2 regions of the Pseudomonas viciae genome follow, and region 2 is predicted to be linked to the other one. Evidence: predicted binding sites of a transcription regulator. Region 2 holds the regulator's gene; the other holds the start of a gene.
The links. Region 2 encodes sigma-54, which starts transcription at its own class of promoters, with help from an activator protein. Its sites were predicted from a motif close to ANTGGCATNNANNTTGCTNT; they were not measured.

Region 1 (4,677 bases), 970 kb from region 2:
CGATTTAACCACGCGCGTCCCATCCGGACGGCGGGCTTCGGCCCAGGGGGCTCCTTCGAGGAGCCCTTTTTAATGCCTGGGTTTTCTGAACAGGGTTACTAACTCTACTGTGAACACCATTGTGGCGAGGGAGCTTGCTCCCTCGCCACAATGGGTCTGCGTAGCCTTCAAAAGATCAATCAACGCAGCGCCGCAATCGCATCCACTGATTCACGAATCAACGCCGGTCCTTTATAGATAAAGCCCGAATAAATCTGCACCAGGCTCGCCCCAGCGGTGATTTTCTCGGCGGCATGCCGGCCTTGTGTGATGCCACCCGCCGCGATGATCGGCAAGCGCCCCGCCAACTCGGCGGCCAACACCTTCACGGTGTGGGTGCTCTTCTCGAGCACCGGAGCACCCGACAAGCCGCCCGCCTCATCGCCATGCTCCAGCCCCTCGACGCCTTCACGCCCCAAGGTCGTGTTGGTGGCAATCACCGCGTCCATGCCGGTCTCGATCAGGGCCTGGGCGACTTGAGCGGTTTCTTCGTCGGTCATGTCCGGAGCGATCTTGATGGCCAGTGGCACATGGCGACCATGAATCACCGCCAGCTCTGCACGTCGGCGGGCCAGGTCTGCCAGCAGTTGCTTGAGGGAATCACCAAATTGCAGGCTGCGCAGGCCCGGAGTGTTCGGCGAACTGACGTTGACCGTCACATAGCTGGCATGGGCGTAGACCTTGTCCAGGCAGATCAAGTAGTCGTCGACGGCGCGCTCCACCGGGGTGTCGAAGTTCTTGCCGATATTGATGCCCAGCACGCCCTTGTACTTGGCCGCAGCCACCCGGGCCAGCAAATGGTCGACGCCCAGGTTGTTGAAGCCCATGCGGTTGATGATCGCCTCCGCCTCCGGCAGGCGGAAAAGCCGTGGCTTGGGGTTGCCTGGCTGCGGGCGTGGGGTGACGGTGCCGATTTCCACGAAACCGAAACCCAGCTGGGCGAACCCATCAATGGCCGCGCCATTCTTGTCCAGCCCCGCCGCCAACCCGACCGGGTTAGGGAACTCCAGCCCCATGACCGTCACCGGCAATTTCGCCGGAGCCTTGCACAGCAACCCGTTGAGGCCCAAACGTCCGCCCGCGCCGATCAGGTCCAGAGACAGATCGTGGGAGGTTTCCGGGGAAAGTTTGAACAGCAGCTCACGGGCCAGGGTGTACATGGGTGGGTTTGACTCGATCGGAGAAATGAGGCGCGGATTATAGCGGGGTGAAGGGATGGGAGCGAGCAACCGATAGTTGCCTGCTCCCTGCTTGGCGCCGTATTGAAATCTGAAGGAAAGCGGATGAGGTCCGGGCTGGCATATGCCTTGCACCATTTGTGTTCATCGGTGCCCATGCCAACGGCGGAATGCGTGCCACACTGTTTTAAGGGACAACGGCGTCGTCATCCGGCCCTGCTCTGGCAGCCGTCCGGATACGGCGCCTTTTTTGTGGAAGGTGATGCTCAATGAATGAAATTCCAGCCAACCCCCTGGCCTGGGTCAACGGCAGCGATGCCCCGGAAAAGAGCGCGGTCAATCTTGGCTTCATGGCCTTGAGTGACTGTGCCCCGGTGGTGGTGGCCGCCACCCAGGGCTTCGCCCAACCCTACGGCCTGACCCTGAACCTCAAGCGCCAGACGTCCTGGGCCAACCTGCGGGACAAGCTGGTCAGCGGTGAAATCGATGCCGCCCACAGCCTGTACGGCCTGATTTATGCGGTGCACCTGGGCATCGGTGGCGTCGCGCCGACTGACATGGCGGTGCTGATGGGGCTGAACCAGAACGGCCAGAGCATCAACCTGTCCCATGGCCTCCAGGCCCAAGGCGTGACCAGTCCTGAGGCACTGGAGCAGCATGTGCACCAAACTCGCCCGAAACTGACCTTCGCCCAGACCTTCCCCACCGGCACCCATGCCATGTGGCTTTATTACTGGCTCGCCGCCCAGGGCATCCATCCCTTGTCGGATGTCGACAGCGTGGTGGTGCCGCCGCCGCAAATGATCGCGCACCTGCAGGCCGGGCGTATCGACGGCTTCTGCGTCGGTGAACCCTGGTGCGCCAGCGCGGTGAAGCAGAACCTGGGCTTCACCCTGGCGACCACCCAGACCATCTGGCCCGATCATCCGGAAAAAGTGTTGGGCTGCACCCGCGCGTTCGTCGAGCAGTCCCCCAATACCGCCAGGGCGCTGGTGATGGCGATCCTTGAAGCCAGCCGCTTTATCGAACAAAGTACGGAAAACCGTCGCAGCACCGCGCAACTGTTGAGTGCGCCCGAATACCTCGACGCACCGTTGGACTGCATCGAGCCGCGCCTGCTGGGCATCTATGCCGACGGCCTGGGCAATAGCTGGCAGGATCCTCACGCGATGCGCTTCCATGGCAACGGCGAGGTGAACCTGCCGTACCTGTCCGACGGTATGTGGTTCATGACCCAGTTCCGCCGCTGGGGCCTACTGCGTGAAGACCCGGACTACCTGGCCGTGGCCCGGCAAGTCCAGCAACTCACGCTGTACCGTGAAGCCTGCGCGGCGCTGGACATCGCGGCCCCACGCCAGGACGTGCGCAGCAGCCAGTTGATCGACGGCATCATCTGGGACGGCTCGGACCCGGCCACGTATGCCCGTAGCTTCAAACTGCACGCCTTGAGCGATGCGGCTCCCCTTCTCGCCAGCCGCTGACAGGAGCCTCGACCATGCTGCGTATCCTGCTGATCAACGACACGGCGAAAAAAGTCGGCCGCCTCAAAGCCGCCCTGATTGAAGCCGGATTCGAAGTCATCGACGAGTCCGGTTTGACCATTGACCTGCCGGCGCGCGTCGAAACGGTGCGTCCGGACGTGATCCTGATCGATACCGAGTCACCCGGACGCGATGTGATGGAACAAGTGGTGCTGGTCAGCCGCGACCAACCACGACCGATCGTCATGTTTACCGACGAGCACGACCCGGATGTGATGCGCCAGGCGATCAAGTCGGGGGTGAGCGCCTACATCGTCGAAGGCATCCACGCCGCGCGCCTGCAACCGATCCTCGACGTGGCCATGGCCCGCTTCGAAAGCGACCAGGCCCTGCGCGCCCAGCTCCTGGCGCGGGACCAGCAACTGGCCGAACGCAAGCGCATCGAACTGGCCAAGGGCATGCTGATGAAGATGAAAGAATGCAACGAAGAACAGGCCTACACCCTGATGCGCCGCCAGGCCATGAGCCGCCAGCAGAAGCTGATCCAGGTGGCGGAGCAGATCATTGCCATGAATGAGTTGCTGGGCTGAAAGCCCTGTAGCGACTGGGCTGGCGCCACCGCGAGCAGGCTCGCTCCCACAGGTTCGTGCCCCCTGAGGATCCATTGTGGGAGCGAGCCTGCTCGCAATAGCCCTCACACCAATCCCCGCTGTTGGCACAGATCTCGCTTAAGTAATCCCACAGGTAACCAACGGCGGTTGCCCCACCTACGACAAAGACGTCGCACACCCTCCTTGCCTCTCTGGCGATCCGGGTTGCGGCGTTTTTTTGTTTTGGCCCCTCGGGGCCGGTGGTGCGACCACAGACGGCGCACTGCTCAAAGCACTGACTCATTTCTCGAGACTTTTACAGCTGAGGTGCGCGATGAATTCAAGCTTCTGGAAATCCGGCCACACCCCGACACTGTTCGCGGCCTTCCTCTACTTCGACCTGAGTTTCATGGTCTGGTACCTGCTCGGTCCACTGGCGGTGCAGATCTCTGCCGACCTGCACCTGACCACCCAGCAACGCGGCCTGATGGTGGCGACGCCAATCCTGGCCGGTGCGGTACTGCGTTTGTTCATGGGCCTGCTGGCTGATCGCATCTCACCGAAAACCGCCGGCATGGTGGGCCAGGTGATTGTGATCGGCGCGCTGTTCTGCGCCTGGAAACTGGGCATCCACAGCTATGAACAGGCGCTGCTGCTGGGCCTGTTCCTGGGTGTGGCCGGTGCTTCGTTTGCCGTGGCCTTGCCGCTGGCGTCCCAGTGGTATCCGCCACAGCACCAGGGCAAGGCCATGGGTATTGCCGGCGCTGGCAACTCGGGCACCGTACTGGCGGCGTTGATCGCCCCGGTGATGGCAGTGGCATTCGGCTGGAGCAACGTCTTCGGCTTCGCGCTGATCCCGCTGGTGCTGACCCTGGTGCTCTTTGCCTGGCTGGCCAAGAACGCTCCCGAGCGGCCGAAAGCCAAATCCATGGCCGACTACCTCAAGGCCCTCGGCGACCGTGACAGCTGGTGGTTCATGTTCTTCTACAGCGTGACCTTCGGTGGTTTCATCGGCCTGGCCAGCGCCCTGCCCGGCTACTTCAACGACCAATACGGCCTGAGTCCGGTCACCGCCGGCTACTACACCGCCGCCTGCGTCTTCGGTGGCAGCCTGATGCGTCCGTTGGGTGGCGCCCTGGCGGATCGTTTCGGTGGCATCCGCACCTTGCTCGGCATGTACACCGTTGCGGCGGTCTGCATCGCGGCGGTGGGCTTCAACCTGCCGAGTTCCTACGCGGCCCTGGCCCTGTTCGTCTGCACCATGCTCGGTTTGGGTGCGGGCAACGGCGCGGTATTCCAGCTGGTGCCACAACGCTTCCGTCGCGAAATCGGCGTGATGACCGGACTGATCGGCATGGCCGGTGGCATCGGTGGTTTCGCCCTGGCGGC
Region 2 (4,677 bases):
AGCTGACCCAGGCGTTCGGTCAGGTAGACAGAGCGGTGATGGCCACCGGTGCAGCCGATGGCGATCGTGACGTAGGCACGGTTGCTCGCGGCAAAGCGGGGCAGCCATTTGAGCAGGTAGGTGGAGATATCCTGGAACATTTCCTCGACATCCGGCTGGGCGGCCAGGTAGTCGACCACTGGCTGGTCAAGCCCGGACTGCTCACGCAATTCCGGTTTCCAGTAAGGGTTGGGCAGGCAGCGCACGTCGAACACCAGGTCGGCGTCTACCGGCATGCCACGCTTGAAGCCAAACGACTCCACCAGGAACGCCGTGCCTGGCTCCGGCTGGTTCAGCAGGCGCAACTTGATGGTGTCGCGTAGCTGATACAGGTTCAGGTGCGTGGTGTTGACCTTCAGGTCCGCCAAGTCGGCGATCGGGCTCAGCAGTTGGCTTTCGTCTTGGATGGCTTCGGCCAGGGAACGGCTGGCGTTGCTCAGCGGGTGGCGTCGGCGGGTCTCGGAAAAACGCTTGAGCAACGTCTCTTCATCGGCATCCAGGTACAGCACATCGCACTGGATATGCCGGCTGCGCACTTCCTCGAGCAGTTCAGGAAAGCGCGACAGATGGCTCGGCAGGTTGCGTGCATCAATGGACACCGCCACCAGTGGCTGCGCCAGTTCGGTGTGGATCAATGCACGCTCGGCCAGCTCTGGCAGCAGGCCGGCCGGCAGGTTGTCGATGCAATAGTAGCCGCTGTCCTCAAGGACATTGAGCGCCGTGCTTTTACCGGAGCCGGAGCGGCCACTGACGATGATCATGCGCATGTTTAATGACCGTTCTGCTCGTCCAGGACAACCTGATACAAGGCTTCGTTGCTCGGTGCGCTGCGCAGTTTTTCGCGAACTTCCTTGCGGTCCAGCATGCTGGCGATCTGGCGCAGCAGCTCAAGATGCGCATCGGTCGCCGCTTCCGGGACCAGCAGTACAAACAGCAGGTCGACCGGGGCGCCGTCGATGGCGTCGAAATCTATGGGGGCTTCAAGGTGCAACAGGGCGCTGATGGGCGCACTACAACCCTTGAGGCGGCAGTGGGGAATGGCGATGCCGTTGCCAAAACCGGTAGAACCGAGTTTTTCACGGGCAACCAGGGCCTCGAAGACGTCCTGCATTTCCAGATCCGGCACTTCGCGGTGGATCAGGTTGGCGATTTGTTCGAGGGCTTTCTTTTTACTGCCACCCGGCGCGTTCACCAAGGAACGGCCGGGGGTCAGGATGGATTCTAGTCGGATCATGGATTGGGGGGGTTAACGACCGGTTGCGCCCTGGAGGAGGCTCTGGGTCTTTTCCTTATGCTTTTTAAGTTGGCGATCCAGCTTGTCGGTCAGCAGGTCAATTGCGGCATACATGTCTGAATGCTCCGCGTTGGCAACCACTTCTCCGCCGGGGATATGCAGCGTGGCTTCGATTTTCTGCAGCAGCTTTTCGACGTTCATCGTCACTTGCACGTTGGTGATCTTGTCGAAATGCCTCTCCAATCGTTCGAGTTTTTCGCCGATGTAGGTGCGCAGAGGTTCGGTCACTTCCAGTTGGTGTCCACTGATGTTGACTTGCATACAGCTTCTCCTTCGTTGCCAGTGCATAAAGCGGCAGGCAGAAATGCCTGCCACTGGAACGCTGTGGCGTGGCCCTTTACATCAACCGCTTGCGTTCGCTCGAAGGTGCGATCCCGAGGGATTCGCGGTATTTGGCGACGGTACGGCGGGCCACCTGAATGCCTTGTGCCTCCAGTAAACCAGCGATCTTGCTGTCACTCAACGGCTTTTTCTGATTTTCCGCAGCCACCAGTTTTTTGATGATCGCGCGGATGGCCGTGGATGAGCATTCGCCGCCTTCGGAGGTGCTGACGTGGCTGGAGAAAAAATATTTCAATTCATAGATACCCCGGGGGGTATGCATGAATTTCTGGGTGGTTACCCGGGAAATCGTCGACTCGTGCATGCCTACCGCCTCGGCGATGTCATGCAGGACCAACGGCTTCATCGCTTCGTCGCCGTACTCCAGGAAACCGCGCTGGTGCTCGACGATCTGGGTGGCGACTTTCATCAGGGTTTCGTTGCGGCTTTGCAGGCTCTTGATGAACCAGCGCGCTTCCTGCAACTGGTTGCGCATGAAGGTGTTGTCGGCGCTGGTGTCGGCGCGCCTGACGAAGCCGGCGTATTGGGCATTGACCCGCAGCTTGGGCACCGATTCCTGGTTGAGCTCCACCAGCCAGCGGTCGTTGTGCTTGCGCACGATCACGTCCGGGACTACGTATTCGGGTTCGGTGGACTCAATTTGCGAGCCCGGGCGCGGGTTGAGGCTCTGGACCAGTTCGATGACCTGGCGCAGTTCATCTTCCTTGAGCTTCATGCGGCGCATCAGCTGGCTGTAGTCGCGACCGCCCAACAGGTCGATGTAGTCGGTGACCAGTCGCTTGGCTTCGGTCAGCCAAGGTGTCTTGGCGGGCAGTTGGCGCAGCTGCAGCAGCAGGCATTCACCCAGGTTGCGGGCACCGATACCGGCCGGTTCGAATTGCTGGATGCGGTGCAGGACGGCTTCGATTTCGTCCAGCTCGATATCCAGTTCGGGGTCGAAGGCTTCGAGGATTTCCTCGAGGGTCTCGTCCAGGTAGCCCTGGTTGTTGATGCAGTCGATCAGGGTCACGGCGATCAGGCGATCGGTGTCGGACATCGGCGCAAGGTTCAGCTGCCACAGCAGGTGGCTTTGCAGGCTCTCGCCGGCAGAGGTACGGGTGGTGAAGTCCCACTCGTCGTCGTCACTGCTTGGCAGGTTGCTGGCGCTGGTCTGGTAGACGTCTTCCCAGGCTGTGTCCACGGGCAGGTCGTTGGGGATGCGTTCGTTCCATTCGCCATCCTCGAGGTTATCCACCGTCGGGGCGGCTTCCTGGTAGGACGGTTCCGGGATTTCGGTGTTGGTTTTCTGTTCGGCGTTGTCGGCCAGCGGGTCGGCGTTATCGAAGTCGTCGCCTTCTTCCTGGCGCTCGAGCATCGGATTGGACTCCAAGGCCTCCTGGATTTCCTGTTGCAGGTCCAGGGTCGACAATTGGAGCAGGCGGATGGCCTGTTGCAGCTGCGGTGTCATCGTCAGCTGCTGGCCCATTCTCAAGACTAGCGATGGTTTCATGGCAGGGGCTTAACACCTTATTCGCCGGCGCACATGCGCCATCCACTACAAGGGCGCCGAAGCGCCAAACTTAAGCAAATTATATGCCTGAAACTGGAGTGTTTGCCTAGGGCGTCGCCGTAATAAAATTAAACGACGCCCAGGCGCTTCGCCAGACTCTTTGCTTACAGGCGGAACTCATGGCCCAGATACACTTCCTTGACCAGGTCGTTGGCCAGGATGGCTGCGGAGTCGCCTTCGGCGATCAACTGGCCGTCATTGACGATGTAGGCGGTTTCGCAGATATCCAGCGTTTCACGCACGTTGTGGTCGGTGATCAGCACGCCGATCCCCTTGGCCTTGAGGTGGTGGATGATCTGCTTGATGTCGCCCACCGAAATCGGGTCCACGCCGGCGAACGGTTCGTCGAGCAGGATGAATTTCGGCGAGGTGGCCAGGGCGCGGGCGATTTCCACGCGGCGCCGTTCGCCACCGGACAGGCTCATGCCCAGGTTGTCGCGAATGTGGCTGATGTGGAACTCCTGTAAAAGGCTTTCCAGCTCCTGGCGACGGCCGGCCTTGTCGAGTTCCTTGCGGGTCTCGAGGATGGCCATGATGTTGTCGGCTACCGACAGCTTGCGGAAGATCGATGCTTCCTGTGGCAGATAGCCGATGCCAGCCTTTGCCCGACCGTGCATGGGCTGGTGGCTGACGTCCAGGTCGTCGATCAGCACACGGCCCTGGTCGGCCTGGACCAGGCCGACGATCATGTAGAAGCAGGTGGTCTTGCCCGCGCCGTTAGGGCCGAGCAGGCCGACGATCTGGCCGCTGTCGATGGACAGGCTGACATCACGCACGACTTGGCGGCTCTTGTAGCTCTTGGCCAGGTGCTGAGCTTTCAGAGTTGCCATTACTGGGCCTTCTGCTCGTCGGTTTTCTTTTTCGGCTGGATCACCATGTCGATGCGAGGGCGGGACTCAGTGACTTTACTGCCCGTGGCACGACCGGCGCTGGCCAGCTTTTTGTTGGTGTCGTAGACGATTTTCTCGCCTTGGGTCACGTTGTTGTCCTTGTCGACGACCTTGGCGCGGTCGATCAGCACGACACGGTCCTGGGATGCGTGATACTGGATGGTCACCCCGTAACCTTGCACAGGCTTGGTGTCGCCCGCGGTCTGGAGTTGTTCGAAGTAGGCCAGGTTGCCCACCGAGGTCACCACGTCGATATCGCCGGACGGGGTGCGGGTGATGGTCACGGTGTTGCCAGTGACCTTCATCGAGCCCTGGGTGATGATCACGTCACCCTTATAGGTGGCGACACCATTCTTGTCGTCCAGTTGCGCGTCGTCGGCCTGGATGCGGATAGGTTGATCGCGATCGTTGGGAAGGGCCCAGGCGCTCGCGCTTCCCAGTGCTGCGCCCAGACTGAGCAAAATAGGGAGGGTTTTAGCGAGCTTCATACTGTCCTCTTACGTTCGATAGCAGGTGTATCCTGCTTTCCTTCAAATACGCTTTCATTCCCGTGCCGGTCGATA

Region 1: EPZ47_RS09185 (CmpA/NrtA family ABC transporter substrate-binding protein) is a predicted target of sigma-54. The motif match lies at 1,334-1,353, and genes of this name have one in related genera.

Annotation. Positions count from the first base shown of each region.
Region 1 covers NZ_CP035088.1:2,001,602-2,006,278, reverse strand. The annotation lists gene EPZ47_RS09190 (quinone-dependent dihydroorotate dehydrogenase) at 180-1,199, opposite strand; gene EPZ47_RS09185 (CmpA/NrtA family ABC transporter substrate-binding protein) at 1,487-2,698, shown strand; gene EPZ47_RS09180 (ANTAR domain-containing response regulator) at 2,713-3,288, shown strand; gene EPZ47_RS09175 (nitrate/nitrite transporter) at 3,623-4,677, shown strand, end outside.
Region 2 covers NZ_CP035088.1:1,029,020-1,033,696, forward strand. The annotation lists gene rapZ (RNase adapter RapZ) at 1-806, opposite strand, end outside; gene ptsN (PTS IIA-like nitrogen regulatory protein PtsN) at 809-1,273, opposite strand; gene hpf (ribosome hibernation-promoting factor, HPF/YfiA family) at 1,286-1,594, opposite strand; gene EPZ47_RS04500 (RNA polymerase factor sigma-54) at 1,671-3,164, opposite strand; gene lptB (LPS export ABC transporter ATP-binding protein) at 3,329-4,054, opposite strand; gene lptA (lipopolysaccharide transport periplasmic protein LptA) at 4,054-4,602, opposite strand; gene lptC (LPS export ABC transporter periplasmic protein LptC) at 4,589-4,677, opposite strand, start outside.